One region of the Rhodococcus sp. 1R11 genome, then DNA from elsewhere that is predicted to be linked to it. Evidence: riboswitches for the same ligand, from Rfam matches in the RefSeq annotation. Region 1 holds a riboswitch; each other region holds the start of a gene.
What was found. A riboswitch is a leader RNA that binds a small molecule or an ion and turns the genes downstream of it on or off. The one in region 1 is predicted to bind cobalamin.
Positions count from the first base shown of each region.

Region 2: another riboswitch for cobalamin. It lies ahead of cobN (cobaltochelatase subunit CobN); the one in region 1 lies ahead of E4P29_RS09315 (magnesium chelatase subunit D family protein).
Region 3: another riboswitch for cobalamin. It lies ahead of E4P29_RS03605 (iron ABC transporter permease); the one in region 1 lies ahead of E4P29_RS09315 (magnesium chelatase subunit D family protein).

Region 1 is NZ_SPNG01000004.1:286,589-297,298, reverse strand. It holds gene cobA (uroporphyrinogen-III C-methyltransferase) at 1-861, opposite strand, end outside; gene E4P29_RS09340 (ATP-binding cassette domain-containing protein) at 828-2,510, opposite strand; gene E4P29_RS09335 (alkaline phosphatase D family protein) at 2,581-4,248, opposite strand; gene E4P29_RS09330 (cobalamin biosynthesis protein) at 4,286-4,675, opposite strand; gene E4P29_RS09325 (cobyrinate a,c-diamide synthase) at 4,666-6,060, opposite strand; gene cobO (cob(I)yrinic acid a,c-diamide adenosyltransferase) at 6,054-6,674, opposite strand; gene E4P29_RS09315 (magnesium chelatase subunit D family protein) at 6,686-8,629, opposite strand; cobalamin riboswitch at 8,669-8,804, opposite strand; gene E4P29_RS09310 (GNAT family N-acetyltransferase) at 8,856-9,332, opposite strand; gene mqo (malate dehydrogenase (quinone)) at 9,344-10,710, opposite strand, start outside.
Region 2 is NZ_SPNG01000007.1:269,815-280,524, forward strand. It holds gene E4P29_RS14995 (SDR family NAD(P)-dependent oxidoreductase) at 1-340, shown strand, start outside; gene cbiE (precorrin-6y C5,15-methyltransferase (decarboxylating) subunit CbiE) at 313-1,605, shown strand; gene E4P29_RS15005 (cobalt-precorrin-6A reductase) at 1,602-2,348, shown strand; gene E4P29_RS15010 (precorrin-2 C(20)-methyltransferase) at 2,331-3,824, opposite strand; gene E4P29_RS15015 (precorrin-8X methylmutase) at 3,821-4,447, opposite strand; gene cobG (precorrin-3B synthase) at 4,502-5,632, opposite strand; cobalamin riboswitch at 5,715-5,846, shown strand; gene cobN (cobaltochelatase subunit CobN) at 5,914-9,540, shown strand; gene E4P29_RS15030 (PPOX class F420-dependent oxidoreductase) at 9,537-9,917, shown strand; gene E4P29_RS15035 (VOC family protein) at 10,006-10,431, shown strand; gene E4P29_RS15040 (metallopeptidase TldD-related protein) at 10,471-10,710, opposite strand, start outside.
Region 3 is NZ_SPNG01000002.1:65,893-76,602, reverse strand. It holds gene E4P29_RS03625 (SRPBCC domain-containing protein) at 1-149, shown strand, start outside; gene E4P29_RS03620 (Rho termination factor N-terminal domain-containing protein) at 152-421, opposite strand; gene E4P29_RS03615 (enoyl-CoA hydratase-related protein) at 538-1,245, shown strand; gene E4P29_RS03610 (LLM class flavin-dependent oxidoreductase) at 1,265-2,293, opposite strand; cobalamin riboswitch at 2,470-2,694, shown strand; gene E4P29_RS03605 (iron ABC transporter permease) at 2,820-3,857, shown strand; gene E4P29_RS03600 (ABC transporter ATP-binding protein) at 3,857-4,630, shown strand; gene E4P29_RS03595 (ABC transporter substrate-binding protein) at 4,627-5,646, shown strand; gene E4P29_RS03590 (hypothetical protein) at 5,717-6,187, opposite strand; gene E4P29_RS03585 (hypothetical protein) at 6,333-6,692, opposite strand; gene E4P29_RS03580 (DUF6461 domain-containing protein) at 6,899-7,474, shown strand; gene E4P29_RS03575 (hypothetical protein) at 7,990-8,151, opposite strand; gene E4P29_RS03570 (GNAT family N-acetyltransferase) at 8,738-9,205, opposite strand; gene E4P29_RS03565 (fumarylacetoacetate hydrolase family protein) at 9,782-10,710, shown strand, end outside.

The DNA.
Region 1 (10,710 bases):
GACCGGGATGCCCTCGGCGGCCAGCGCTTCGAGCTCCTCGTAGCCCCGACCGAAGACGTACGGGTCACCGCCCTTGAGCCGGACCACGAACTTGCCGGCCTTGGCACCGTCGATCAGCGCCTGGTTGATGGCTTCCTGCGCCATCGCGCGGCCGTACGGAATCTTCGAGGCGTCGATGACCTCGACGTGTGGTCCGAGTTCGGCGAGCAACTCGGGTGGAGCCAGCCGATCGGCCACCACGACGTCCGCGTACGCCAGCAGTCTGCGGCCCCGGACGGTGATCAGATCGGGATCGCCCGGTCCGCCGCCCACCAGCGCGACTCCGGTCAGCGGCGCGTGCGCCGAGTCGGCCACGACTCCGGACTGCAGCGCTTCGACGACGGCATTGCGCACGGCGGCCGATCTGCGATGTTCGCCGCCTGCCAGCACTCCCAGCGTGAGGCCGTCCCATTCGGCCGACGCCGGAGTGACGGCTGTGCCGTCCTTGGCTATGTCGGCTCGGACACAGAAAATCTTGGACGCGGTCGCCTCGGCGACGATAGCGATATTGGTCTCGGCCTCGTCGGTGCAGGCGATGGCGTACCAGGCGTCGGCCAGATCGCCGTGGCGGTAATCGCGCAATTCGAGCGTCACCTGCCCTGCTGTCGCCATTGCCTCCACGGCCGGGGTGGCCTCGCGGGTGACCACGTGGACCACTGCTCCGGACGAGATCAACAGTGGTAGTCGACGCTGCGCGACGGTGCCGCCACCGACCACGACGACGCGCCGCCCTTCGAGATTCAGGCCGACCAGATAGGGAGAGTCAGTCGCGTTCACGAGAGGAAACGCTACCGCGCGCGTTGGACTCGCTTCTCGTCCCATACGGGCTCGGCTGCTTCGTAAACCTGCCCGGTGGCACCGAACACCAGGAATCGGTCGAAACTGCGGGCGAACCACCGGTCGTGTGTCACCGCGATCACGGTCCCCTCGAATGCCGCGATGGCGTCTTCGAGCGCGTCGGCCGACATCAGGTCGAGGTTGTCGGTCGGCTCGTCGAGCAGCAGCAGCGTGGCACCGGAGAGTTCGAGCAGAAGAATCTGCACGCGTGCCTGCTGCCCGCCCGACAGATTGTCGTAGGACTGTTCGGCCGCGCGGGCCAGACCGTATCGATCCAACGCTCGGCCCGCGGCCTCACGGCCCATGCCGTCCCGGTGCTCGTTGCCCATGTGGAGAATCTCGAGCAGCGTGTTGCCGGCGAGATCCGGACGCGTGTGCGTCTGCGCGAAAAGACCGGGCCGTACCCGGGCCCCGAGTACCGCTGTCCCGGTGTGCGGAACGGGTGCGAGTGCGAGTTCCTGGACCGGTTCGTGCTCCTTCTCGGGATCGGTGCCGCCGTTGGCGAGAAGACGCAGGAAGTGCGATTTGCCCGAGCCGTTGGAACCCAATACCGCCACGCGATCGCCGTACCAGATCTCGGTGTCGAACGGTTTCATCAGGCCGGTCAGTTCCAGGGCCGTGCACACGAGCGCACGCTTGGCCGTTCGACCACCGCGCAACCGGACGGTGACGTGCTGCTTGAGCGGTACGGCCTCGGGCGGTCCGGCCTCCTCGAACTTGGCCAGTCGCGTCTGCGATGCGTGGTAGCGGGCGGCGACGCCGTCGTTGAACTTCGCCTTCTCGCGCAGCCGCAACACCAGCGCGCGCAGTTTGACCAATTCCTCGTCCCACCGCCTGCGCAGTTCGTCGAGTCGCGCGTTCCGGTCTTCCCGCGCTGCGTGGTACGTCGCGAACCCACCGCCGTGCACCCACGCGGTGGCCCCGCTCACCCCCGGCTCGAGGGTCACGATCCGATTGGCGGCGTTGGCGATGAGCTCCCTGTCGTGGCTGATGAACAGGACGGACTTGTCGGAGTCGCGAATCGTTGCCTCCAGCCAACGTTTGCCGGGCACGTCGAGATAGTTGTCCGGCTCGTCGAGCAGCAGCAGATCATCGGTGCCGGCGAACAGTGACTCGAGCACGAGCCGCTTCTGCTCACCGCCACTGAGCGTCGAGGCGGCGCGCCATTTCGCCCGGTCGAACGGCATACCGAGCGCAGCCATGGTCACCTTGTCCCAGAACGGTTCCAGGTCGTAGCCGCCCACGTCGCCCCAATCGGACAGGGCCTGCGCGTACTTCATCTGGGTTTTCTCGTCGTCGATCTCGATCATCGTGTTCTCGGCGGCGTCGAGGGCAGTGGCCGCAGACCGCACGGACGGGGACGCAACCGACAGCAACAAGTCACGCACGGTCGAGTCGTCTCGCAACTGCCCGACGAACTGCCGCATCACCCCGAGCGAACCGGAGCTCGACACCGCGCCCTCGTCGGGAGCCTCGTCGCCCGCAACGATGCGCGTCAACGTCGTCTTACCGGTTCCGTTGGGCCCGATCAGTGCGGTCTTGGCACCGTCTCCCACTCGGAAGCCGACGCCGTTGAGCAGCTGCCGTCCATCGGGCAGGAAGTACACGATGTCGTTGAGTTCGAGATGGGCCACAACGAACCAGCCAACCCCATCGGCCCCACAATGGCCAATCGTTTTCGCCCGAGCCGGCGAGGTGCCTGGTCTAGGCGAGGGCCAGGCTGGACGTTCGTGTCAGTACCTGCTTCCCGGCATCGTCCACGTGCGCGTGGTGGACCTGAAGTCGCGCCGAGTCGCCGTGCAGGGTCAGCAGCATGACCCCGTTGTCGAACCACGGGCCTGCCTCGGCCTGCCACTCGACTCCCGACGGACCTACATGAGCGGCCCGCGCCAGCTTCGAAAGGATCCTCGCCGCCGGGCGTTTGACGGCCAGTTTGTTGACCGCGCGGATCGGCAGATTCAGCGGATTGCGGAACGGAGACATGGTCAACTGGTACGTCGCAGGCACGTCCCGCCCGCCGACACCGAAGTCGGCGTTGGCGACGTACGAGCAGTGCACGTCGCCCGAGAGCCACATGATCGACGCGGGTTTGTCGTCACCGCGCGAGAGCTCACGCGTCAGGGCTGCCATGTCGTTGAACGAGTTGGTGAATGCGGCCCAATGCTCGAGGTCGAGTCCGATTCGCATCTTTTCGGCCACCTTGGCCGACCTCGGCCCCCAGCTCCCCTGTGCCACAGCCTCGTTCCACTGTTCGAGATGATGCAGTGCCGGCAGCATCAGGTACGGCAGTGACGATCCGAACAGCAGGTGTCGGGGGGTCGTCTCGAGTGCGCGCTCGCGGACCCACGCCCATTCCTTCTCGTCGACCATTTCGCGGTTGTCGGGGTCGAGATTTCGTGAGCAGCGTGAGTCGATCATGATCAGACGGGTGTCGCCGAAATCTCGATAGAAGCTCCACCGGCCGGTCTCGGGGGCTCGATCGACACGTAACGCGAAGTCGGCCAACAGTTTCTCGCGATCCGCGTCGGTCTCGGCGGACCGAACGGCGGCATACATCTCGTCCCCCGCCAGTTCCTTCGGCGAGAGATTGCCCAGATGTTGATACACCCAGTACGACGAGTAAGCCCCGATCACGCGGTCGTTCCACCACGGCCGGGTCTCGATGTCACGACGCCAGGAGGCCGACGAATTCCAGTCGTCCCGCAGATCGTGATCATCGAGAATCATGCACGACGGGATGCTTGCCAACAGCGTCCGCACCGGCTCGAGTCCCCACGATTCCCGATAGAGCCACGAGTACTCCTCGAAGTCGCAGATCTCGTTCTCTGCGTTGGTGCCGACGGCACTGGTCGGCCCCTCTCCCGACTTCCGTCGCGCCTGCAGTCGCTCGACTATCTCGGGCGACGGGTCGTCGGCGTAGACCTGGTCACCCAGAAGCAACAGGGCCTGAGGCCACTGACCCGGATCCTGTTCGATGAGGGCCGATCCGAGCCCGGCGAGTGCATCGGCACCGATCGTCTTCAGGGACTTCTCGCTGTAGTCGTCGCCGCGCCGACACGACCCGAACGCCAGCGTGACCGGCCCCGCTGCGTCCACGGTGTGGATGCTGGCTCGCTTGCCGTCCTCCGGCCACACCCGGTGCTCGTCGACGAACACCTCGTAGCTCACCGGCGCGTTGGCGGGCAGGTCTTCGAGTGGAACGAGCGCGAAGTGGTGACCGTGCACTCCCCACGTTCGTTCCGATGCTCGGACGCCGGCATCGGTGACGACGGTGACGGTGCACGGGTGGGCCATCTCGAACCACAGGGTCGCGGTCTCGGTGCCGACATAACGAACGATCGGGCCGAGTAGAACCAGACTGTCGGAACTCATTCGACCCACAGTGCCCTCGTCGGCCCGCTTTCGCCAGTCAGTGCGGCAGATCCGCCGGTTCTTCGTCCGTCGCAGCCACCGCAACGACCACGGTGGCACCGACTGCCTTCGGTACCAGCAGCTGTCGCGCCGAGCCGGCCAACAGAGCCGACGCTTCCGCGACGCTGGCAGTACCGACTGCGTCTCGTACACGGTCCGACCCGGATTCGGTGACGACTGCCGAGAGTTCCGCCGCCGAGAACGTCGCACCTCGAACGCCCATTCTCGACGCGATCGCTGCCACGAGTTCTGCTTTTCGGTCGATCGATGCGATGCTCACCACCGACCAGTTCTCGTCGAACACATCGGCGATCGCCTGCTGTACCTCGTCGGGTCCGACTCCGGCTCGGGCACCGATTCCGATGACGACACGACGCCTCACACGCACGCGTAATCGTGTGCGGCAGAGACGAATCGAGTGATGGACTCGGGGTTTCCCGCCGCGTGTGTGTGCAGATACGACGCGTGAACACCATCCTGCACGAAACCCTCGCGTGCGGCGGTTCTGCCGTCGACCCCCTGCTTGTGCCAACCCCACGCCGCCGGTGCGCTCTCTCGAACATCCACCAGTTTCGTTCGGTGGAATTCGTGGCCGGTGACGCGACTACCCGCGTCGAACAGCGTCGACGATTCGAGGGCGACGGCGTCGCGGTACCCGAGGGTGAGCGTGTTCCCGAATTCCGCGTCGACGTCGACTACCCCGGCCATGGCATGGCCGTCCAACCTCCGTGCGAGATAGAGCAACCCGGCACATTCGGCATGTATCGGCAATCCGCGGGCCGCCGCTGCCCTGATATCGGCGAGGAGCACTTGGTTCGCCGCGAGGGCGGCGGCATGCTCTTCCGGGAACCCGCCGGGAAGTACCACTCCTGCTGTGCCCGAGGGTAATCCGTCGCGCAGCGGATCGAAGACCGCAACATCTGCGCCGGCGGCCCGGAGCAGTTCGACGTGCTCGGTGTAGCCGAAGGTGAACGCCGGGCCGCCGGCGACAGCGATCACCGGCGCGCCACCGGACGGTCGAACCTCGAGCGCGGGGTTCCAGGCCGGGACAGTCACCGACGAACGCGCCAGAGCCTCGACCGCCTCGATGTCCACGAACTGTGTGACCAATGCACTCATCGCGTCGACCGCATCGGTAGCGGCACCGCCGTGCTCCACCGCGGTGATCAACCCCAGATGCCGTGACGGAACGACCAATTCACTCATCCTCGGCAGGGAGCCCAGGACCGGAACACCCACTCGTTCGCAGGCCTGACGGAGCACCTGTTCGTGCCGATCACTGCCGACGCGGTTGAGAATCACACCGCCGATCCGCACACTCGAGTCGAAGGTGGAGAATCCGTGCAGCACGGCGGCGAGGGATTGACTGTGCCCGCGTGCGTCGACCACGAGCACCACCGGCGCGCCGAGCATCGCTGCTACTCGCGCGGTCGACCCCTCGGCGGACGCCTCCCCCGGACCGGTCATGTCGATCTTGCCGTCGAACAGGCCCATGACGCCTTCGACCACCGCGATGTCGCAGCCGCTGCTGCCGTGCAGAAACAGTGGTCCGATGCGGTCGGCACCCACCATGACGGCGTCGAGATTTCGACCGGGCAGACCCGCGGCGAGCGAGTGATAGCCGGGATCGATGTAGTCCGGGCCTACCTTGAACGGAGCGACCCGACGGCCGGCACCGCGCAGGGCACCCATCAGTCCGGTGGCGACCGTCGTCTTTCCGCTGCCCGACGCGGGTGCCGCGATCACCACAGCCGGACACGACCGGTTCACCATTCGATGCCCCGCTGCCCTTTTCGACCCGCATCCATCGGGTGCTTGACCTTGGTCATCTCGGTGACGAGGTCGGCGGCCGCGATCAACTCCGGCGGAGCGTCGCGGCCGGTGATGACGACGTGTTGGTTGCCCGGCCGATGTGTCAGCACCTCGACCACCTCCGCTACGTCGACCCAGCCCCACTTGAGTGGATAGGTGAATTCGTCCAACACGTAGAAGCGATGGGATTGCTGCTCGATCCGCCGTGCGATTTCACGCCAGCCCTCGGCGGCGGCGTCGGCGTGGTCGACCTCGCTGCCCTTCTTGCGAGTCCACGACCACCCCTCGCCCATCTTGTGCCATTCGACAGCGCCGCCGATTCCGGTGCTCTCGTGCGCGTCGCCCAGAGCACGAAATGCCGCTTCCTCGCCCACCTTCCACTTCGCGCTCTTGACGAACTGGAAGACGCCGACATCGAAACCCTGGTTCCAGGCCCGCAAGGCCATTCCGAACGCAGCGGTCGATTTCCCTTTGCCGGGACCGGTGTGCACGGCGAGCACCGCCAGATTGCGGCGCTGACGTGTCGTGAGGCCGTCCTCCGGAACGGTTCCCGGAGCAGGTACTCCCTGTGGCATCGCGTATCCCCCTACGCCGCTGCGCGAACGACGGCAGTGACCTGCTCGGCCGACAGGTCCGCGAGCGCCACGTATCCGCCTCCGAGACAGCCGGCGAAGTCCGCGGCCAGTCCCAGGCGCACCATGCCCGATTCACAGTCGACGACGACCGACGCGATCTTGTCCGCAGCGATGCGACCGGCGGCGATTCGCGCCCGACCGACGGGATCGGTGCCGCCCGTGGCACGCCCATCCGTCAGTGCGACCACCAACGCGCGCCGCAGCGGGTCTCGAACCTTCTCGCGCAGCACCAACTCTCGTGCGGTCAGGAATCCCTGCGCCAACGGAGACTTGCCCCCGGTCTTCATCTTTCGCAGCCGCGTCACAGCGACATCGACCGAGGACGTCGGCGGCAGTACTGTCTCGGCCTCGGTGCCGCGCACGGTGATGACCGCGACCTTGTCGCGCCGTTGATAGGCGTCACGGAGCAGAGAGAGCACCGCACCCGTCACCGCCGACAGTCGGTCTCGCGCAGCCATGGATCCCGACGCGTCGACGACGAAGACGATGAGGTTGCCCTCGCGTCCCTCCTTGACTGCTCCGCGCAGATCCTCGGGCGCCAGTCGCAGCCGCCCGGCCGTGCGCCCGCGCACCACCTGCTGCTCCGCTGCCGCGAACAACGTACCGATCAGATGCAGACCCCGGCCCGGTTCGACGGTGGGACGAACCGACCGTCCGTACGAGGACCTCGACCGCGAGCGCCTACCCGGAGCACCTTCACCGACACCCGGGAGTTCGATGAGCCGCGCCTTGAACTGCGCGCCCGGCGTTCCCGCCTGCCGATCGCTGCCGGCACCGGTCGGGGCCTTCTCCTGGCTGTCGGCCGGTTCCTGCGGGGCGTCGGATTCCGTGTTCGACGGCGCTTCGGAGTTCTCCGCTGCGTCGGGCCGGGGCGCTCCGCCGTCACCGTCGGGATCCGGCTCCTGCTCGGGATCGGGTTGCTGCTCGGCCTGTTCGGCGGCGTCGCGCATGGCGTCGTCGAGCTGCTTGTCGTCTATACCGGGCTCGTCGAAGGGGTCGCGTCGACGCCTGTGCGGTAGCGCCAGTTCGGCCGCGACGCGCACGTCCTCCTCGGTCACCTCGCTCGCGCCTCGCCACGCAGCGTGGGCGGAGGCAGTACGCGCGACCACCAGGTCGGCGCGCATACCGTCGACGTCGAACGATGCGCACAGCGCAGCGATTCTCCGAAGTTCCTTGTCGCTCAACACCACATCGTCGAGGATCGTGCGTGCAGCCACGATCTGCGCTGCAACGGCGGCGTCCTCGTCGACGTACGCGGCCGCGAACCCGTGGGGATCACGCTCGTAGTTCATTCGCCTGCGCACGACATTCATGCGCACGTCCACATCCCGCGACGCGGTGACCTCGACCGCCAGACCGAATCGGTCCAGCAACTGTGGCCGGAGCTCTCCCTCCTCGGGATTCATTGTGCCTACGAGGACGAATTGTGCTGAGTGAGAATGCGATACGCCGTCTCGCTCGACGTGTACGCGGCCCATCGCCGCCGCGTCGAGCAGAACGTCGACGAGATGGTCATGCAGCAGGTTCACTTCGTCGACGTAGAGAACGCCGCGGTGTGCTGCTGCGAGCAGGCCGGGTTGGAATGCTCGTTCCCCATCGCGCAGTACCTTCTCGAGGTCGATGGACCCCACCACTCGGTCCTCGGTCGCTCCCACCGGAAGCTCGACCAGCTTGGCCGGGCGGGCACCGTCCTCGTCCTCGACGGCAGGCAGCAGCGTTGCGAGCGCGCGAACCACCGTCGATTTCGCAGTCCCCTTCTCTCCGCGCACCAGCACACCGCCGATACCGGGGTGCACCGCGCACAGAATCAACGACAATCGCAGCTGATCCTGACCGACGATCGCACTGAACGGATATCCCGGTTCGGGGACACTGCTCTCTCGTTGCACAACCAATTCCCTTCGTGCTCGGAGTTCCGCGCCGAGCGTTCGGTGGACGACACGAAGCCGGGCGGCGATCTGGCTGACAGGAGAACACTCCTGAACACAGTGGCGGGACCGCGCCTGGTTCTCACAGGACTTCTCCGCACTCGACTTCGAACGGAACACTACCGCCGAACGAACGAATGCCACACACGCCTGGACGTGTGTGGCATTCGTAGCTTCGGATCCGAACGGGCTGCTACGCCTCGCTCCACGCGGTGCCGCCGCCGCGACGCATAGGCGTGTGCGGAATACCGTCTTCGAGCACTTCCTCGCCGTCGGGCAGGAAGCCGTGCTTGGCGTACATGTCGACGAGGTAGCTCTGCGCGTTGATCCGGCACGGTGCCGAACCGACCTCGGCCAGTGCGGCCCGCAGGATTCGCGTGGTGTGTCCCTGTCCCCTGGCCGAGCGCTGGGTGCACAGGCGGCCGATACGGAACGCCTTCTCGCCGTCGTCGTGCTCTTCGAGCAAACGCAGAGTGCACACCACTTCACCGTCTCGTTCGAGCCAGAAGTGCCGCGTCTCGGTCAGCAGGTCACGTCCGTCCAACTCCGGATAGGCGCAGGCCTGCTCCACCACGAACACCTCGACACGCAGCTTCAACAGGTCGTACAACGTGCTGTTGGACAGGTCTAGTGCCCACGATCGTTTGAGAGCTGCTGCTTGCGTATTCATACCTTTTGCTATCACACACCCGTGGGCTGTGCGAGCTCACGCGAACTTTCCAGCTCCAGTGTCTTCGAGGTCCAGGCCCAGACTTCGTCGAACAGCGAGCTGTTCTGAGCCAGTTTGACCCCCAGGGACGGGACCATTTCCTTGAGCTTGGGCTGCCACGCGTCGTACTTGTCTCCGAAGCACCGCTGGAGCACGTCCAGCATGGCCGGTACGGCTGTCGATGCGCCGGGAGAGGCACCGAGCAGGCCTGCGATGCTGCCGTCGGCAGCGTTGACCACAGCGGTACCGAACTCGAGAACGCCGCCGCGTCCCTTCTTGCGGATCACCTGCACACGCTGACCGGCTGTGACCAGCTCCCAGTCCTTGGCAACGACGGTCGGCGCGAACTCCCGCAGAGTCTCGACCCGATCGGACTGCGACTGAGCCAACTCGCTCACCAGGTACTTCACGAGCCCGAGCTCGGTCACGCCGACGCCGAGCATCGACATCAGGTTGCCCGGCTTGACCGAGCCGGGCAGGTCGGTAATCTTGCCCTGCTTGAGGAACTTCGGTGACCAGCCCGCGTACGGTCCGAACAACAATCCCTGCTGGCCGTTGATGACACGCGTGTCGAGGTGCGGAACCGACATCGGCGGAGCTCCCACCGAGGCCTTTCCGTACACCTTGGCCGAGTGCTGCTCGATCAGCTCGGGGTTGGTGCACCGCAGCCATTCGCCGCTGACGGGGAATCCGCCGAAGCCCTTGATCTCGGCGATGCCCGACTTCTGCAGCAGGTGCAGCGCGCCGCCGCCCGCCCCGACGAACACGAACTTGGCGTTGACGGTCTTCTTGGCACCGGTGCGCTGATTCGCCACCTTGACGTCCCACGTGCCGTCGGACTGCTTGGTGATGTTGCGCACATCGTGCCCGAAGTGCACGGTGCCGCCGGCAGCGGACAGGTAGTTCAGCAGCTGCTTGGTGAGCGCACCGAAGTCGACGTCGGTGCCTTCCTGACTCCAGTTGAGCGCAACGGGATCGGAGAAGTCACGGCCACGAGCCATCAGCGGCAGTCGCGCGGTGAACTCGTCCTTGGAATCGATGTACTCCATGCCGGCGAACAGGGGGTTGCCGACGAGCGCCTCGTAGCGCGCCCGCAGGTACTTCACGTTGTCCTCGCCGTGTACGAAGCTCACGTGTGGAATCGGATTGATGAAGTTCTTGGCGTCGGAGAGGACGCCCGTCTCGATACCGTGGGCCCAGAACTGCCGCGAGACCTGGAACTGCTCGTTGACGTTGAGCGCCTTGGCGATATCGACGCTGCCGTCTTTGTTCTGCGGCGTGTAGTTGAGCTCGCAGAGCGCCGAATGCCCGGTGCCTGCGTTGTTCCACGCGTCGCTGC
Region 2 (10,710 bases), on a different contig from region 1:
GGTGGTCTTTTCCTCCGTCGCGGGTGTCCGGGTCAGGCGGGCCAACTACGTCTACGGCTCGGCCAAAGCGGGTCTGGACGGCTTCGCCAGCGGACTGAGCGATTCCCTGCACGGCAGCGGCGTTCATCTGTTGCTCGCGCGCCCAGGGTTCGTCATCGGTTCCATGACCGAGGGCATGGACCCGGCACCGATGTCCAGCACACCCGATCAGGTGGCTGCCGCGGTGGTGGCTGCGCTGCGCAGCCGGAAGTCGACGGTGTGGATCCCCGGCACTCTTCGCCCGGTGTTCTTCGCGATGCGACTGCTTCCGCAATGGCTGTGGCGCAGGATGCCGCGCTGATGGCGGAGCCCAGCCCTCACCCCATCGCCGTGGTGGGAATCGGCGCAGACGGTTGGGACGGACTGTCTGCTGTCGCACGTGTCGTGGTCGAGCAGGCCGATGTCGTCTTCGGGTCGGCGAGGCAGCTTGCCGGCGTGGGGGACAGGTGCGCCGACGCTCGTGCGTGGCCCAGTCCGTTGCTGCCGAGCCTGCGGCCGATGATCGACTCCTGTGACGGCCGGACCGTGTGTGTGCTGGCCAGTGGCGACCCGATGTTTCACGGTATCGGTGTGAGCCTGGCTCGCGAATTCGGCGCCGAACGATTGAGGGTGTATCCCGCACCGTCGTCGGTTTCGCTCGCCTGCGCCCGTCTGGGCTGGTCGCTCGCGCACACCACGACGGTGTCGTTGGTGAACAGCCCGGTCGAGACCGTCCTCCCGGAACTCGGCCACGGTCGTCGACTTCTCGTGCTGAGCCGAGGCAGCTCGACACCGGGTGACGTGTGTGCCCTGTTGCGTGACAACGGTTTCGGTGCCAGTACGGTGAGTGTGCTCGAACAACTCGGCGGCCCGGCCGAACGCGTCGCCCGGGGGACGGCAACGGACTCGACGTTCGCCGATGCCGACCCGCTGAACGTCGTCGCGCTCGAATGCGTTCGAGATCGCGGTGCCACCAGACTCACTCGCGTTCCGGGCCTGCCCGATTCGCAGTACACCGGCGACGGTCAGATGACCAAGCAGGAAGTGCGCGCACTGACGCTGTGTGCGTTGGCGCCCGGACCCGGCGAGGTCCTGTGGGACGTCGGCGGGGGCTCGGGGACGATCGCCATCGAATGGATGCGCACCGATCCATCCTGTCGCGCAGTGACATTCGAGTCGTCCGCGGACCGTCGACACCAGATCACGACCAACGCACAACGGCTCGGGGTGCCCGGGTTGGCAGTGCTCGGCACCGCGCCCGGAGCTTTCGACGAGGTCCCCGGCAGTGCAGGCGTTCCGGACGCGGTGTTCGTCGGCGGCGGGGCGACCGAGCCGGGCATGATCGAGCGGTGCTGGGCGGCCGTGCGTCCCGGTGGCCGATTGGTCGCCAATTCGGTGACCGCAGAATCGGATTCACTGCTGCTCTCGGCAGCGGCACGATACGGCGGCAGGCTGCGCCGGTTCCAGATCTACCGGGGTGAGCCGTTGGGGTCCTTCACCACCTGGCGACCACAACTGCCGGTCACCCAGTGGTGCGTGACGAAACCATCGGGTGCGCCCGACGGGGCGGATGCGGACGAGCAGTGAAGGTCCTACTCCTGGGCGGCACGTCCGAATCCAGGCAACTCGCCGTCGCCGTGGCCGGCGTGCCCGGGATCGAGTTGATCACCTCGCTGGCCGGGCGCGTCGCCGAGCCGGCACCGGTGTCGGGCCATACCAGGATCGGCGGTTTCGGCGGTGCCGACGCATTGGCACAGTGGATTCGAGACAACGCCGTCGACGCACTGGTCGACGCGACGCATCCGTTTGCCGCCACCATCACCGCGCATGCCGACTACGCCGCTCGGTCAACCGGTGTCGCTCATCTCGTGCTGACCCGGCCGCCGTGGATCGCGTCGACGGACGACCAGTGGACCACCGTGGCATCCCTACCCGAGGCGGCCGCATCGATAGAACCGGGTAGTCGGGTGTTCCTCACCATCGGCAGGCAAGGCGTGCACCATTTCGCCGGAGTCGCCGATGCGTGGTTCCTGATTCGTTCGATAGATCCACCGACCGGTGCCGTTCCCCCTCGCGCCACCGTCGAACTCGGCCGCGGACCGTTCGACCTCGCGCACGAGTCGGCGATACTGGCCGACAACCGGATAGACGTGCTGGTCACCAAGAACAGCGGCGGAAACATGACCCGCGCCAAGCTGGACGCGGCGCGATCGGCATCGATTCCCGTGCTGATGGTCTCGCGACCGACCGTCGACACCTCGGCATCGACGGTCGACGAGGTCGATGCCGCCGCTCGGTGGTTGATCGAACGCCTACGCGTCACTCCCTGACGGGTAGCGCCGCGACGTGAACACTCTCGGACCGCTTCCGGTCTCCACCACCGTCGTCATCGAGGAGCCGATGATGAGCAGGCACCGCATGTCGATCGACTCGGGATCGAGTTCGCCGAGGGTCACGGTGCGCACCGATTCCTGCGCACTGCCTACCGCGCGCCCGATCACCACCGGCGTCTCCGGTGAACGATGTTCGAGCAGAACATCTTTCATGGCCGCGACCTGCCAGGTGCGAGTCTTCGAAGCCGGGTTGTAGATCGCGATCGCCATGTCGGCTTCGGCCACTGCCGAGAGCCGTCGGGCCACCACGTCCCAGGGCTTGAGGCGATCGGAGAGGGAGATGACGGCGTAATCGTGCCCGAGCGGCGCGCCGACGCGGCTGGCCACAGCATTGGCTGCCGTCATTCCCGGCACCACCCGTACCGGTACCGAACTCCACTGCTGTTCGGCTGCAACCTCGATGACCGCTGTCGCCATCGCGAACACACCCGGATCACCCGAGGACACCACGGCGACGCGGCGACCCTGTTTGGCGAGGTCGAGGGCGAATGCCGCGCGCTCGGATTCGACCTTGTTGTCGCTCGCATGCCGAATCTGGCCGGGTCGCTGAGGAACTCGATCGATGTAGGTGATGTACCCGACCAGATCGGTCGCTGCCGCGAGTTCGGCTCGCACTTCGTCCGTCGTCCACACGTCGTCGCCCGGACCGAGACCGACCACGACCACTTCGCCCGTGCTGGTGGGAACTTCGGTTCGATTCGACGGACTCGGCACGACGATCATCGAGAAGTACGGCACGTTGTCCGCGTCGGCGGCATCGAGGACGCGTTGCTCGGCCGTGCTGGCCCGCTCGACGTACCGCGCTTCGTCCAGCCTGCCGGATCGTTCCAGTGCGTCGAGCACGGTCGGATAGGTTCGACCGAGTTTCATGATGACCGCGGCGTCGGTGCCGCGGAGTCGGCGAGTGAGTTCGTTCACGGGCAAGGTGCCGGGCAGGACGGTGAAAACCTCGTCGCGCTCCACCAGTGGAGTCGCCAGTGCGGCCGACGCAGCACTGACCGAGGTCACGCCGGGAACCACCTCGACCTCGAACCGGTGCGCCAGGCGTTTGTGCATGTGCATGTACGAGCTGTAGAACAGCGGATCGCCCTCGGCCAGAAGCACGACCGATCGTCCGGCGTCGAGATGAGCGGCGAGTCGCGCCGCAGCGGACTCGTAGAACTCGTCGATGGCCCCCTGGTATCCACCGGGATGAGCCGTCGCCTCCGTGGTCACCGGGTATACCAGGTGTTCCTCGAGCTGCCCGTCGCGCATGTAACCGGCCGCGAGGGCGCGCGAGATGCTGCGTCCGTGCCGAGCACTGTGGAAGGCGACGACGTCGGCCTCGCCGATCACGCGAGCGGCCTTGACGGTCAACAACTCCGGGTCGCCCGGGCCGACGCCCACACCCCACAACTTTCCGCTGGAGCTCATTCTTTTTCGCTCGCAATGGCATTGACCGCAGCGACGGTGATGGGGCTGCCGCCGCGTCTGCCTCGAACGACCAGATATTCCACGCCGAGGTCGGCGGCGATCAGATCTTCCTTGGACTCCGCCGCGCCGATGAATCCGACCGGGCCGCCGACGATGGCTGCCGGCTTCGGAGCTCCGGCCGCGAGCATTTCCATGAGGTGGAACAGGGCGGTCGGCGCATTTCCGATCGCGACGACGGCACCGCCCAGCTTGTCACCCCACAACTCCAGCGCGGCAGCGGTTCTCGTGGTGCCCATACTCCGAGCCAAGTCCGGTACCCGAGGATCGGACAGGGTGCACAGCACCTCGTTGTCGGCCGGAAGACGGCGACGAGTGATACCGGCGGCGACCATGTTGGCGTCGCACAACACGGGTGCCCCTGCGCGCAGAGCAGTTCGGGCGGACTCCACCACGTCGGGCGTGAAGCCGATCGTCTCGGTCAGGTCGATCTCACCGACAGCATGGATCATGCGCACGACGACCTGGGCGACATCCGGGGTGAACCGAGACAGATCCGCTTCGGCGCGGATGGTTGCGAAAGACTGGCGGTAGATCTCCGCGCCGTCGCGGATGTAGTCGTGCATGCGTGTCACGATAGGGGAGAGGGACCCCTCAGTCGGAAGCCGGTCTCAGGGTGCTCAGGACACCTGGTAGCCGATTCCTGTCGCGATCACGTCGGTCACCTCGCCTTTCGGACGGCCACATCGACGCTCGCACCCGGACCAATGCTGTCGCTCGTCCCGCGGCGTCATCCGTGCGTCGACCGCGGCCGCGAGGTCGGCTCGGACGTCGGCGAGGGACTTCTCGCAGCCGGGCGATCCGGTGCACGCACTGACTCGGATCCACGGTGATGCGGCGTCGAAGATCAGGCCCATGGGTGCGAGAACTCGAACGACCTGTTCGGCCGGTTCCTCGTCCAGATCACCCACGACCAGCGATCGCCATGGCGTCACGATCAGCGGACGGTCGACGGCCGCGAGGAATTCGGCCAACCGCGCGCCGAGGACGCCGTTGGCCAGCCCTGCGCCGAGCGCAACGTGGCCGTCGTCCTGATCCAGCCAGCCGATCGGCGGCACCTCGACCGGCGCGGGCATGGCCAGTACCGGTCCGGCCTGCAAGCCGAGCACGTCGACGATGCGCTCGGCACCGCCGTCCAGTTCCGCCAGTCGCCATTCCTTGTGGCGCAACCGGACGAAGGCATCCGCGCAGTCGAGCAGAGTCGAGACCACGTGCTGGCGGTCGACGCGTACACCGCTGTCGCGCCCTGCCAACAGCACTGCGAACGACCCGTCGGCCTGGGCGTACACCCCGAAGTCGGGTTCGAGTCCGCACAGATCCCCGCGGCCGTCGTCCAGGGCGAACAATGTCCGGCCGGGTAGTTCGGCGAGCTCGGGGCGAGCGCACACGGCAGCGTCGAGCTCACCGACGAGACTGCGGACGTCGGTGAGTCCGCCGACCCGGCCCGACAGCGGCGAGGCGAGGATGTTGCGCACGCGCTCGTGCGTCGGAGACGGCAGCAACCCGGCCGCGGCCAACCTGTTCGCGAGCTCGTCCGGGTCCGAGACCGCACGAACCTGGATGTTGCCCCTCGACGTGAGTTCGAGCGAGCCGTCACCGAGCTCGGCCGCGACCTCGGCCAGGACCTGCATCTGCTCCGGCAGCACGAGGCCGCCCGGGAGCCGGATTCTGGCCAACGGACCGTCCGCCGCGCGGTGCGTCGACAGAGCTCCGGGGCAGCCGTCGGGCACGGACCTACTGGGCGAACTCATGTTCACCAGGCTACAAGTGCGACGGGTGGCCCGATCTCGTCCCGGCACCGGTAGCATTCGATGTTCACGGCTCCGGCCGGGAGGAAACCGGTGAAACCCCGGTACGGTCGCGCCACCGTGACCGCCCTGTAGTTCGTCGAGAACAGCTCGTCGGGAATGGTTCTCGGGACCTGTTCTCGAGGATCGTGCCTTCGGGATGGGGCGGGAGTCGGACCCTCTCACCGACGAGCTCGGACGATTCACCGATCCAGGGGCGCGAAACCCCGAGGAGGGCGTTACCCGTGTTTCTGTTGCTGTCCACATCGGACACCGATCTGCTCAGTGCCCGCGCCAGTGGGGCCGATTTCACGTGGGGCAATCCGTCCCGCCTGCTGGCCGAGGACATCCCGTCGATGGCCGAATCGGCCGAGCTGATCATCGTGCGCATTCTCGGATCGCGCCGCTCGTGGGAGTCGGGAATCGACGCCGTCCTGGCCACCGGTTTGCCCGTGGTCGTGCTGGGCGGCGAGCAGGCCCCGGATGCGGATCTGATGGAGATCTCCACGGTGCCCGCCAACGTCGCCGCCCAAGCACACAACTATCTGGCCGAGGGCGGCTCGGGCAACCTTCGGCAGCTGTACAACTTTCTGTCCGACACAGTGCTGCTCACCGGTCACGGTTTCGATGCACCTCGACACCTGCCGACGTGGGGCCACCTCGAGCGGAACTCCGCCCAGCACTCCGAGGGCCCGACGGTGGCGATTCTGTACTACCGCGCTCAGCATCTCGCGGGAAATACCACCTACATCGATGCCCTCGCCGCCGCAGTCGAGAACGCCGGGGCGAACGCACTGCCGATCTACTGTGCGTCACTGCGCACGGCGGAAGCCGACTTGCTGGAGACGCTGAAGTCGGCGGATGCCTTGATCGTGACCGTGCTGGCTGCAGGCGGTACCAAACCCGCCGGCGCTTCGGCCGGCGGCGACGACGAAGCCTGGGATGTCGCCGAACTCGCCGCCCTCGACGTTCCCATCCTGCAGGGTCTGTGCCTGACGAGTTCCCGCGCGACGTGGTCCGAGAACGACGACGGACTCTCGCCCCTCGACGTGGCCACGCAGGTCGCTGTCCCGGAATTCGACGGCCGACTCATCACGGTTCCGTTCTCGTTCAAGGAGATCGACGACGACGGCCTCACCACGTACGTTCCGGACCACGAGCGAGCAGCACGCGTCGCCGGCATCGCCGTCCGCCATGCGCGGCTCCGACACATCCCGGCCGCCGACCGCCGAATCGCCTTGATGTTCTCGGCGTATCCCACCAAACATGCCCGCATCGGCAATGCCGTCGGCCTCGACACTCCCGCCAGCGCGATCGCGTTGATGTCGGACATGCGTGAGGCCGGCTACGACCTCGGACCGCTCGAGGGCCCGGATTCGGTGCCCGGTCTGGCGGCCCGAGACGGTGACGCACTGATCCACGCTTTGATCGCCCGTGGCGGTCAGGACCCCAACTGGCTCACCGACGCCCAGCTCGAGGGCAATCCTATTCGCATTTCGGCGGCCCGTTATCGAACCTGGTTCGAGCAGCTTCCCGACGACCTTCGCGAGGGTGTGATCGAACATTGGGGACCGGCACCGGGTGATCTCTACGTCGATCGTTCTGCCGATCCCGACGGTGAGATCGTCATCGCAGCAATGCAATTCGGCAATGTGGTCATCATGGTTCAACCGCCGCGCGGATTCGGTGAGAAGCCCGTCGCGATCTACCACGACCCGGATCTGCCGCCGAGCCATCATTATCTGGCCGCCTACCGGTGGATCTCCGCAGCCCGCGAGGACGGCGGTTTCGGGGCCGACGCGATGGTTCATCTCGGCAAGCACGGAAACCTGGAATGGCTCCCCGGCAAGACCCTCGGCATGTCCGCCTCCTGCGGCACCGACGCTGCACTGGGCGACTTGCCGCTGATCTATCCCTTCCTGGTCAACGATCCGGGGGAGGGCACACAGGCCAAACGGCGAGCCCACGCCACTCTCGTCGACCACCTCATACCCCCGATGGCGCGCGCGGAGAGCTACGGAGACATCTCGAGGCTCGAGCAGCTGCTCGACGAGCACGCGAATATCTCGGCGCTCGATCCAGCCAAGCTGCCCGCTATTCGTCAGCAGATCTGGACGCTCATGACCGCGGCTCAGATGCACAAGGACCTGGGGCTCGAGGAGCGCCCCGACGAGGAAGTTTTCGACGACATGCTGCTCAACGTCGACGGATGGCTGTGTGAGATCAAGGACGTGCAGATCCGCGACGGACTGCACATCCTGGGTCAGGAGCCCGTCGGCGACGCCGAGGTCGAGCTGGTGCTGGCGATGCTGCGCGCCCGGCAGATGTGGGGCGGCGAACAGACGGTCCCCGGACTTCGCGAAGCTCTCGGCCTCAGCGAGGACGGCGACGAGGAACGCACGCGTGTCGACAGCATCGAGGCCGTGGCGCACGGGCTGGTCGCGGCCATGCAGGCCACGCAGTGGAATCCGGACGAGGCCGAGCGCGTCGCGGGCGAACACGGCGACGTGGTCGCAGAGATCTTGAAGTTCGCAGCCGCCGAGGTGGTTCCGCGTCTACGCGGAACTTCCCGCGAGATCGAGCAGGTGTTGCACGCTCTCGACGGCGGGTTCATCGCGGCGGGCCCGAGCGGTTCGCCGCTGCGCGGCCTGATCAACGTGCTTCCCACCGGCCGCAACTTCTACTCGGTGGACCCGAAGGCCGTGCCGTCGAAACTGGCGTGGGAGACCGGTCAGGCCATGGCAGAATCCCTGCTCGCACGCTACCGCCAGGATCACGGCGAGTGGCCGAAATCGGTCGGTCTCTCGGTGTGGGGCACCTCGGCCATGCGCACCTCGGGCGACGACATCGCCGAGGTGTTCGCTCTGCTCGGAGTCTCCCCGGTGTGGGACGAGGCCTCGCGCCGGGTGACGCGCCTCGAGGTGATCGACCTCGACGAGCTCGGCCGCCCTCGCATCGATGTGACGGTACGGATCAGCGGCTTCTTCCGTGACGCGTTCCCGCACGTGCTCGCCCTTCTCGACGACGCGGTTCGGATGGTTGCCGCATTGGACGAGGAGCCCGAGCAGAACTACGTCCGTGCACATGCGCAGGCCGATCTGGCCGAACACGGTGACGAGCGACGTTCCACGACAAGGATTTTCGGATCCAAGCCGGGAACGTACGGTGCCGGGTTGCTTCAGCTGATCGACAGCAAGACGTGGCGCAGCGACGACGATCTCGCTCAGGTGTACACCACCTGGGGCGGCTTCGCCTACGGCCGCGGACTCGACGGAGTACCCGCGTCTGACGACATGCGCACCGCGTACAAGCGTATTGCCGTGGCCGCCAAGAACACCGATACCCGTGAGCACGACATCGCAGATTCCGACGACTACTTCCAGTACCACGGCGGCATGGTCGCGACCGTTCGCGCGCTGACCGGAAAGTCGCCCGAGGCGTACATCGGCGACAGCACGCGTCCGGAATCGGTACGCACGCGCACACTGTCGGAGGAAACCGCGCGAGTGTTCCGCGCCCGCGTGGTGAACCCCAAGTGGCTCGAGGCCATGCGCAGGCACGGCTACAAGGGCGCCTTCGAGATGGCGGCGACGGTGGACTACCTGTTCGGTTACGACGCCACCACGGATGTCGTGCAGGACTGGATGTACGAGAAGCTGGCCGAAACGTACGTGCTCGACGAGCAGAACCAGAAGTTCATGCAACAGTCCAATCCCTGGGCACTGCACGGTATTGCCGAACGACTGCTCGAGGCCGCGGAGCGCAAGATGTGGGCCGAGCCGGACAAGCAGGTTCTCGACGGCTTGCGCCAGGTGTACCTGGAAACCGAAGGAGAGCTCGAGGGGAGTAGCGACGTACCCTTCTCTGTATGACTGCCACCTTCGAGGACATTGCCAAGGGCAAGTACGTACTGCTGACGACGTTCAAGAAGGACGGCACCGCCGTACCGACCCCGCTCTGGGGTGCGCTCGACGGAGATCGGCTGCTCGTGTGGACGGTGTCGGATTCGTGGAAGGTCAAGCGCATTCGCCGCAACTCGAAGGTTCTGCTCGCGCCGTGCGACATGCGCGGCAAACCCCAGGGCGACGCAGTCGACGCGACAGCCGAGATCCTCGATGCAGCCGGCACCGAGAAAGCGCGCGCGGCGATAGTGTCGAAGTACGGCATCCTGGGCTGGCTCACCGTGAAGGGCAGCGTTCTTCGAAGGGGCAAGAGCGGCTCGGTCGGGCTCGCGATCACTCCCGCGTAACCGGTCTGCACGACGACACCATCGTTGGTATGCGCAGTTCCGAATGCTTCGTGAGGCGGCTTCCCCTGCTGCCGGAACGGAGCACCACGTGCCTATTGCAGTGACCGATTACAACCATGTCCGACTCACCGTCAGCGACATCGACCGATCCCGATCGTTCTACGACTCGGTGTTCGGCTTCGAGGTCGCCTACGCCTGGGATCCCGACGCGGACGAGGAGACCAAGAAAGCCCTGTGGTTCCTCTTCGGCGGCGTGATCTACAAGTTCGGCGGGGGTTTGCTCGGTCTGCGCCCGGTCGCGCCGAGCGACGACACCTTCGCCGAAGATCGTTGTGGGCTGGACCACCTCAGCTTCACCGTCGATACCCGTGCCGCGCTCGAGGATGCAGTCAAGACGCTCGATGAGCTCGGCATCGCGCACGAGGGCATCAAGGACGCAGGGCCCGGACTGTCCATCGTGGAGTTCCGCGACCCCGACAACATCGCTCTCGAGTTGTCCGGACCCGACAAGTAACGGTCGGACGCAGGGCCTGCGGGAACGACCCCGCAGACCCTATTGCGCGGCGCTGACCGAGGACATGTGAAAGTCCGGAATGCGCAGCGGCGGCATTGCCGTGCGAGTGAACCAGTCCTTCCACTCGCGCGGCAGTGTCGCCTCGGTCCGTCCGGCCTCGGTGACACGTCGCAACAGATCCAGAGGACTCTCGTTGAACCGGAAGTTGTTGACGGCTCCGATGATCCGGCCGTCCTCGATGGCGTAGACACCGTCGCGGGTGAGACCCGTGAGCAGCAA
Region 3 (10,710 bases), on a different contig from region 1:
ACAGCACGGACGGCATCGGCGACATAGGTCCGGGCTGGGAGTACTACCTGGACATGCTGATCGCATCCCGGGACGCCGCACCGCTGCCGAGCTTCGACGACTACTACCCCGCACAGCAGGAGTACTACGCGTCTCTGCGGCCGGAATGACGTCAGTGATTGCGTAGCGCCTCGATCAGCTCTTTCTTGTTCAGCTTGGAGTAGCCCTCCAGGCCGATCTCCTTCGCTCGATCGGTCAATTCGTCGACGGTCCAGTCCTCGTACGATCCGGACTCGCCGCCCTTCTTGCCTACGTTCTTCCTGCCCTCGTTGGCCGCGGCATTCGAGATGCGCGCCGACTTCTCCTTCGAGTTTCCTTCGTCACGGAGCTTCTCGTACAGATCCTGGTCCTTGAGCTGGGGCTGGTCATCGTTGGTGGGCATGCTGGTCCTCCGTTCGATCGTTTGTACTGATACAACTACCCGGTGTACCTGCCGGCAAACACACTTGCCTTCTGTCGCTGTGGGGTAGAACAACGAAAGCTGGGTACCTTCGGGACATGCCATACCTGGATCGTGTCGCGGACGTGTTCGTATTGAATCTCGGCACTCGCGACGTGGAGGACACCGAGAACCGGATGGGGCCGGATTGGGTGGCCGAGGTCAACGCTCTGCTCGACGAGGTAGAAGCCAGTAGTGGCCCGACTGCACTGGTCACGACGGCCACCGGCAAGTACTTCTCCACCGGAGTCGACCTGTCCTGGGGTGCCGAGAACCTGGACCAGATCAACCGGTTCATCGGAACGGTGCAGGAACTGCTGGTGCGGTTCTTGACCCTCCCGATGCAGACGGTGGCGGCCATGCAGGGGCACACCTACGGCGGTGCCGCATTTTTTGTCATGGCACACGACTACCGCGTCATGCGCTCCGATCGCGGCTTCCTGTGCTTTCCTGGCGTCAACATCGGCGCAACCTACAGCCCGGGAACAGTCGACATGGTCCGAGCCAAGCTCGCCCCGCACACGTTCCACGAAGCACTGACCACGGGCCGACGCTACGGAGGAGTGGACGCAGCCGCCCTCGGCTTGGTGGACGCTGTGGCCACCGAGGAACGGCTGCGTGACGACGCACTCTCTCGGGCAACGGATTTGATCGGGACCCGCGGCCCCGTACTCGGCGAAATCAAGCGCACGATGTACGCGAGCGAGATACGTTCGCTGTCCACCCCGGTCGCCGGTGTGGACGAAATGGAATGGGCCGCGAACTGATTCTCGCTGCCGCTGCCGCTTACGCGTCGGCGACCAGCGGAGCGACCTCGGTACCGAGTAGCTCGATGCCGCGCAACAGATCACCGTGGGCGAGACGCGGATTGGTCATCTGCAGCGACAGTCGATCCACACCGCCGAGTTGTTCGCTCACTCGAACGATCTTGTCGGCCACGGTTTTCGGGTCACCCATGAAGAACGCGCCGTTGGGTCCCGACGTGGCGTCGAACTGCTGTCGGCTCGGTCGAGCAAACCCGCGCTCGCGTGAGATCTTGGTGAACATCTCGTTCCAGCCCGGGTAGATGGTGTCGGCTGCCGCCTCGGTGGTGTCGGCGACGAATCCGAACACGTGCAATCCGACTTTCAGCTTCTCCGGCGAGTGACCCGCTTGCGCGCCGGCGCGCCGATACAGGTCGACGAGCGGCGCGAACTGGCGCGGTTCTCCACCGATGATGGCGATCATCAGGGGTAGGCCCAAAAGCCCTGCACGAGCGAATGATTCGGGGGTTCCGCCGACACCGACCCAGATGGGTAGCGGATCCTGCAGCGGACGAGGATAGATCCCCTGACGGTTCAGCGCCGGCCGGTGCCGGCCGGACCACGTGATCTCTTCGTTGTTGCGAATCTGCAGCAGGAGATCCAGCTTCTCGGCGAACAAGGAATCGTAATCGGCCAAGTCGAGTCCGAACAGCGGGAAAGACTCGGTGAACGAGCCTCGTCCGACCACCAAATCGATCCGGCCCTTCGAGATCAGGTCGAGAGTGGCGAACTCCTGGAACACTCGCACCGGATCGTCGGCACTGAGTACCTTGACCGCGCTGCCGAGCCGGATGTTCTCGGTACGCGCAGCGGCCGCGGCCAGAATGATCGACGGAGCCGAATCGTAGTACTCGCTGCGGTGATGCTCGCCGATGCCGAAGGAGTAGAGACCGACCTGATCCGCGAGGGCGATCTCCTCGAGTAGGTGCCCCATCCTCTTCTCCGGCGCGATGACGCGGCCGTCGGTCGGATCGGTCACGGAAGAGACGAAGCTGTCTACGCCCAGGTGCATTGGGTACCTCTCGATTCGGGATGGACGAACCCATCAGCGTCGATGAAGGTTCGATTATTCCAGTGGAGGGTGGGCAGAAAACTACTACTCTCCCCAACGCTTCGACTCATCCGCCGCGAAGTACATCCGCTGACTTGCAGCGAAGCGGACCGACACAACGCGTCACTCATGAGCTGTTATCGTGCGTGTGCGTTGGTTTTCGATGGCCGTGCTGGTCATCGGATCGTAAGAGGGAATCCGGTGAGAACCCGGAACTGCCCCGCAGCGGTGAGTGGAAACGACCGCGGTCATCGAGCACTGGGATTCGTCCTGGGAAGCGACCGCCAGTAGGAGTCGTCCGAGAACGTCGTCGGACGGCGTGTCCGCGAGTCCGAAGACCTGCCACCGCGGCTGCGCCGCCGGCGTGGTCGCCTGTCGATCCCGAGGGACACGGTCGACGAGGTCGTCGTTCGCGCTGCGCGGATTCGCCTCGGATACCGTGCTTTTCGCAGTTCGCCAGGTCAGGGATCAGCGGAGAAAGTTGCGCATGCAGTCCAGATCGGTCCTGCCCCTCACTGTGCTCGCCGCCGCGATCTGGGCAGTGTCAGCCCTGTCGGCACTGATGTTCGGGGCCGCGCACATCCCGGCAACCGACGCCATGGGCTATCTGTGGGCCCAGCTGTCCGGCGGCACGATCGCCGTCGGTGACGTTCCCGACTACCGCATCGTCGTCGATTCTCGGCTGCCGCGGGTGTTGCTGGCGACGCTCATCGGAGCAGGTCTCGCAGTGGTCGGACTGGTGGTGCAGGCGATGGTGCGCAACGCGCTCGCAGACCCCTACGTTCTCGGAATCTCGTCGGGTGCATCGGTAGGCGCGACGTCGGTGGTCCTGTTCGGCACGTTCGGCGCCCTCGGCATCTACGCCCTCTCGAGTGCAGCGTTCCTAGGCGCACTCGCGGCAACCGCCCTGGTGTATGTGATGGCACGCTCCCCGGTAGGGCTGGTGCCCCTGCGCCTGGTCCTGACAGGTACCGCGTTGGGTTACGGGTTCTCTGCAATGACGACCGTGCTGATCTTCCTGGCACCTCAGGGCGACGGCGCTCGCAGCGTGATGTTCTGGTTGCTCGGCAGCCTCGCCGGTGCTACCTGGGCCGGCGTCCCGCTGGCCGCCACAGTCACCGTGGCCGGAGTCGCCGCGACCGCTCTGACGGCCCGCAGACTGAACGCGCTGTCGATGGGAGACGAAGTCAGCGCGGCACTGGGCTTGAACGCAGCACGGCTACGGCTGACTCTCTTCGTGACATCCGCGGCGATGACAGGGTGCTACGTGTCGATCTGTGGCGCAGTGGGATTCGTGGGTCTGGTCGTCCCTCACGTAGCACGGTTACTGGTCGGGGCCGACCACAGCAGGCTTGTCGTGATCACCCCGGTCCTGGGTGCGGCTTTCCTCGTCACCGCGGACCTGGTGTCCCGAACGGTTCTACCGCCGCAGGAGCTCCCCCTGGGGGCGATCACCGCGGCAGTGGGAGTTCCGGCGTTCGTACTGCTGATGCGTCGCCGCGGCGCGATGATCGGTGACCGTTGATGCGCGTCGACTACGACGACGTCGCAGTCGATATCGGCGGCACCCGCATCATCGACGACGTCACCATGAGCCTGGATGCCGGCAGCATCGTCGGCATCGTCGGCGCGAACGGGAGCGGCAAGTCGACACTGTTGCGGTGTCTGTATCGAGCGACCGAGCCCTCGACCGGACGTATCGAGGTAGGTGGCCGCGACATCACCGCAATCACCATGCGAGAGAACGCACGTCAGGTTGCAGCACTCACCCAGGACTCCTCGATGCACTTCGACTTCACCGCACGCGAGGTGGTCGCCACCGGACGTCTTCCACACAACGGCGCTTTCGGACGCGACCGCACCCGCGACGACGCCGCGTGCGCTCGTGCCGCGACCGTCGCCGATGTGGAGCATCTGTTGGACCGATCGTTCCTGTCCCTGTCCGGAGGCGAACGCCAACGCGTCCTGATCGCACGGGCTTTCGCCCAACAACCGAACGTGCTCGTGCTCGACGAACCCACCAATCACCTCGACATACGACACCAATACGCAGTGCTGAGCGCCGCTGCGAGCCTGCAAATCACGGTGATCGCCGCGCTTCACGATCTCAACATCGCCGCCCAATTCTGCGACCGCTTGGTCGTACTCCACGCCGGCCGCATCGTCTGTACGGGCTCACCCGACGAAGTCGTGACCGAGAAGGTGCTCTCGACCTGGTTCGGGATCGGCGGACACATCGTCACCCACCCACGCCTGGGAGTTCCACAGGTTCTCTTCGACGACAAGGACACTCGATGACCCACCTCTTTCGCCGGCCTCGCACGATCGCCATTGCCGCGACCGCCGTTGCAGCACTTGTCAGTTCGTGCGGAGCCCAGGTCGACACAGCCACCGAGCAGGGTGGCGATCAGGTGACGGTCACCAACTGCGGCGAGCCGCTGACCGTGACCGGTACCCCACAGCGGGTACTGACCAACGACACCGGCATCACCGAGATGATGTTCGCCCTCGGTCTCGCCGACCGCCTCGTCGGGTACACCAGCTACCCAGGCAAGGAGCGAGACATCGACTCCTCGCCGTGGAAGAGCAACTTCGATACGGCGCCGGAACTGGCCGACGCCTTCACCCGTGAGGTGATTCAGTCGGCGAACCCGGACTTCGTCTTCGCCGGCTGGAATTACGGCTACAAGGAGTCGACCGGCGTGACCCCCGATTGGATCCGCAGCATAGGCGCAGTGCCCTACCAACTCACCGAAGCATGCCGGCAACCCGGCAGTACTGCACGCGGAGTCATAGAACCCCTCGACGCGCTCTACACCGACCTACGAAACCTCGGCGACCTCTTCGGAGTTCGTGACCGGGCCGACCGACTCGTCACCGACTACGAGAACCAGATCGGTGCCGCGAACGCCGGGGCTCCGGACGGCCGAGACCCGGCACGGGTGTTCCTGTTCGACAGCGCCGACCCCGAGCCCTTCACCTCCGGCCGCACCGCTGCTCCGTCGCAGATCATCCGAGAAGCCGGTGGCAGCAACATCTTCGACGACCTCGACGATTCCTGGACCACCGCATCCTGGGAAGCCGCAGCCCAACGCGACCCCGAGTTCATCGTCATCGTCGATTACGGTGCCGGACCATCGAATTCGGTGGACGCCAAGATCGCGCAACTACGTGCACAGCCACTGATGTCCGGCACCACCGCCGTACGTGAGAACAACATCATTGCCCTCCCCTACGCAGCGCTCGTCGAAGGTCCACGCAACCCCGCCGCCGTCACCACGGTGGCGGACTTCCTCCGATCCAAGGGCCGCTGACCGTCCGCAAGAACGGGGCAGCGACACCTCGGTGGTTGCGGCTTCCGAGGCTCGAATCCAGTGCAGGCGCTCAGTCTTCGATCGTCACGATCGGAGAAGCCTGCTGCACCGTATAAGAGTTCCACGGCAGGGTCGCAAGGACGTCGGGCAGCCCGGGGTAATCGGAGACCCACGCTGTTGTCGGATCGACGCCTTCGGTTACGCACGATGCGAGCGCGACATAGGTGCCGGCCGGGATATCGGTGACGTGTTGGGTGCTGATTCCGATCTGGCCCCCGTCGTCGGTCGAATACAGCGACTGGCCGTTACCGACGACCTCCCACACCGGCGGCAGCACTCCGCCCGGTGCGGGAGCCAACGATGTGCCGCAGGCCAAGTCGCTACCGGAGTTGTTGGTGATCGTGTTGGTCACCGTCGATCCGTCGACCTCGAATGCATACGTCACGTCTGTCGATTGCGCCGCTGATGCCGTCGCTGGAAACGCCGCTAGTGCTGGCGCACAGAGCAGCGCTCCGATCAGAATCCGACTGGTCGATCGCATGGCAATCCTCCTGGTTCGCGTGAACTATGTCCGGGTTGTCAGTCTGCATCAAAAAATACCGATCAGCATCTTTCGAACCGAATGCAGCCGAACGGGGCGAGAAACAGGGTCGAGAACCGTTGTGTCGGTGTCGGATTGCAGACCGCTATGGGTCGCGAGTTTCTCGCACCGCTTCGGCACGCTTCTTGATGTATGCATTCCGAACGCACAGGACGCGCCGGAGATACAGCTTGCCTGGAATATCCAGGATCGCAGCGCCGAGTCGTCCGCCGCGGAATTCGACCGACATGATGTCGACCATCTGCGTGTGACCCCGGCGTGCGAGAAAGAAATGCTCGTGGCGCATCGAGGCAAAGGGTCCGGTGACCTGCTCGTCCACGAAATATCTCGCGGGCTCGTATTCGGTGATGCGGCTGGTCAAGGTGAACCACACACCGAGATGCCTGGAACGAATGTGGATTTCATCGCCCAAACGAAGAGCACTCCGCTTCGAATCGACTCGCACGCTCTCTCCGTACGCTCCCTGAGACTCGGCGTGAACGATTGCATCCGACTCCAGATCGAACACGTCAGCGGGGTTCGCCGCGATCGAAGTCGTGAGCCTGATGGTGAACGCCATGGGCACAGCTTTGCAGGAAATCCGTTTCGTCACGTTGGAAGGACCGTCTACGAAGGCGCAAATCGCTGGGTCGACCGTGTGAGGATTGGGCCATGTCTGCAACCTGGGAAGAGTTCACGTGGATCCCCGACGATTACCCGTGGGCACCGGACGGTGTGTCTTTCACCGTCGTCCGTCACGACGATGCAGAAGCGGTACTCGATGCGCTGACCACGTCGAGGACCGGCACCGTGATCGGCCTAGAAGGTGTCAATGCCGATGTCAAGGTCGTCGGCGTTGCACAGGTGGGTGATTGGGTTCTGGCGGTCGCACCGTCGGTGGCAGGGTTGGCCGATGAGCTGATGGCGCCGCTGTCGATCGGTGGCGAAGCCCTCACGTTCGCCACTCAGGTCGGCCACAGCAATGTCGCCCAGTGGGTCGACGGTGCTCGAACAGCAATGTTCGATGCGCTCCTGAAGGACGGGCCGGGTTTCGATGAACCTGACAGCCCCTGGCGAGATCGCATGCGTGAAGCTGGCGATGACCCCGAGGGCGAGGGTCCGATGCCCGACGGCCTGTTTCACACGCTGGAGGTCTATGTAGCGATGATCGTCAACCACACTGGGATCGAACTTACTCATGAACTGTTGCGCAGCGAACAGTTTCAGGTCGGCGACTCCCTCGAATAGTGGAGGGCTCAGCCGAGTACAGCCGGCTGTTGCGAGATGCCGAGGGATGGGCGACTCAAAGGGGTGTGGTGGCCGGCCGAGTTGCTGACGGTTTCTCCCTGCCGCTCGACTGGAACCGACCACTCACCGGCGGAGACGGTCGAGTGGGTTGACGACGCGGGCTACCGAACAAAAATGCCCGTTCACCAACTTCTGGTGAACGGGCATTTCGTTGTGCGCCACCAGGGATTCGAACCCCGGACCCGCTGTACGAGAGATAACAATTCAGGTGGATGCACTCGCGTCCATCATCGGCCCGTTGAGCTGGGTGTTCGGCGATTCGAGTGACCAGCAGTGTCCGCGTGAATCCACCCGGGTGCGCCCCAAAGTGATGAGTAAACGATGACCTCCGTCGAACCGCTCCCGGTCCATCTGAGTCCCGCATGGTCCGTCATCGTCTAAACGGACCGCCGTGGACATTCGACTCCACCACGATTGAAAGTGATGAGCTCCCTTGTACTCGAACGCGACCCGAATCAGGAGAGGCCGTACCGGCTACGCACCCGATGCCCGAGCTCAGCGATATCAACTTCGCCGCGAACATACGCATCCTGGTCTGCGCGGGTCGCCTCGGTACTGCAAGCACCCTCGAGAGCCCTGTTGATACGAGCAGCATCGATAGCCAGTACACGATCCACAGACGGTCGTCCTATCGACAATCGACACCTCCTCAACTCCAACCCAGACTACTGCTCCATAGGCCAGCGGAGGCGCTACCCGAACGCGAAAAAGCGAGCCGACCTCACGAATCTGAGGGGGTGAGCGAACATGGCAACTATCACACTGGACGTGCCGGGCCCCGACATCGTCCATGTGATCGCTAAACAGAACGCCTTCGTCGAATCAACCACTGATCACGTAGTGCGGAAACGGCAGTTTCCGCACCGTCACTAAGTCCTGGAGGCGAGTACCGCGCCACCGAGTAGAGGTGGACTGCCGATAAGACGGATAATGCCAGGTAAACGTCTGCGTATTGTTGCAGCACAACATTTCTCGTCTTCCTCGGTCTCGACGTCGGATCAATGCGAGAGGTCCTGACGCGGCGCAGATGCCGTCGGGGTGAGCGCGTTGCGTTGTTATTCCATGGCTTGCCGTCGGTACGGCCGCAAATGGCGCGGCGTCGTTGTGAGGTCAGATAGGACCGCTCGTAACCAGCCGCGCCGTCTCTGCCTCGCAGCGGCCCTGCACCGGCTCACGACCATCCCAGGAGCTAAGGGTTGGGGGTCAGAGCTGCTTGCGCATCTTTACACTTGTGGTTTCATATCCGGCTGACTCGTACATCCCGCGCGCGACCGCATTGAAACCGAACACGCTCAGTCCGAGCGTCCGTGCGCCCTCCGACCGTGCATGGTCTTCGGCGAGCTGCATCGCTGCTCGCCCATAGCCCTGGCCTCGGTGCTCTGGCTCGACCAGGACATCCCACACCCACCACGAGCTGGCGTCGTCCGAGTTGTCGCGGCCGATCCAGAGGTACCCGACGATCTGGCCGGTGTCGTCAACGAGGTCGAACACAGTGTTACCCGGGGTGGGAGCACCCGCTGGGAAAGCACGCTCGAGGGCATCACTGGAGTGCTCTTCAGCGGCGCGTGGCGTCTCACCTGTAGCGATCAGGTCCGTCTTGTACTCGCCCTGGCTCCGTTTCAGCCATGATGGAAACCGTTGGAGAGTGATCGGGACGAGTGTGATCGACATGCAGCCAGTCTGACAGCGGCCTCGCGCCGACCCTCGACAGGGGAATTGCCCCGGCTGCGCTATACGACCAGTTCCGATATGCAGACATACCAGCAAACCTTTGCATATGCTGTGCGGCAGCGTGTTTCGCATCTACGATGCCGCTTATTACGTGCTGTCTGACCAAGTGCACTTTTGAACGTTCTCGCCGAGGCATTGTTAGCCTGCAAGGCCTCGCTCTGTCCCGCGGAACGAACCGGGTCGCTCTGTGTTGGGCCCGCGAACAGTGACACAGCGAAAATATCGGTGTCGTATTAGTACGAGTCCGCGGCATCGAAGTTCGCGCCTTCGCGTCGGGTTTGGGTTCGATTGCGCAGCTGTAGACCCGGTCTGAGTGACGTCGATATTTCGGTACGTGATCTGCAACGAACGGATGGATAGGTGATGTTCTCCACGAAGCGGTATTTGATGGGTACAAGGTCGGACGGCACCTCGGACGTTCTCATCGAGGACAGCTACGACGTGCTGTCGAAGATCAACCAAAGCCCCTGAGCACCCTCGACCGCTACATCGCATTCCGAAGAAAGGATCAAACCTATGTTGCTGGTGTCCTACCGTGAAGGCCGCGAAGCTCGATTGGGAGCCGTATCGGGTGAGGTCGTCGTAGATCTCGCTCGCGCAAACGAAGTCTTCGAGCCGACCGCAGTCCGGCCCGAATTCAGCTCCATGGTGCCGTTTTTCGAGAGCGGGCCCCGCGGCCTGGAGGCAGGACAACGGCTGGTCGAATCAGCCTTGGCCGAGGGGGCCGAGACGACGACGCGGCAGCGGCAACCGGTGACCAGAACGCTTGCTGATGTACAACTGGTCTCTCCCGTGCCACGACCGCGCAGAGTACGCGACTACCTGACCCACATCGCCCACTACACAGGCTCGTTCGGTCGGGAAGCACCGCCACCTCTGCTTCAGTTTCCATTGAGCTACAACTGCAATCACGAAGCCATCTATGGACCCGAGGACACCATCCCCTGGCCCGCCTACAGTGATCAGCTCGATTTCGAGCTCGAACTGGGATTCTTCGTTTCCAGAGGTGGACGGAACATTTCGAGCAAGAACGCGGCGTCGCACATTGCCGGCATCTCGATCTTCAACGACGTGAGTGCTCGTGATATTCAGGTCTTCGAGATGGGTGCTCAGATCGGGCCCGCGAAAGGCAAGAACTTCGCCAACGTGATCGGACCCGCCGTCCTCACTTACGATGAAGTGAACGTCGACGAACTCGACGTGACCGCGAGAGTCAACGGCGAGGTATGGGCCACCGGGGTCGCCGGTGCGGCCAGCTACTCCTTCGAGGAGGTCCTGGCGTGGTCAAGCTATTGCGAGGATGTCGTTCCCGGCGAATTTATCGCTACCGGCACCGTCGGGGGAGGTTGCGGTCTCGAACTGGGCCGCTGGATCAACCAGGGCGATACCGTCGAATTGGAAGCCCAGGGCATCGGTGTCCTACGCAATCGAATCGGTGAACGAGA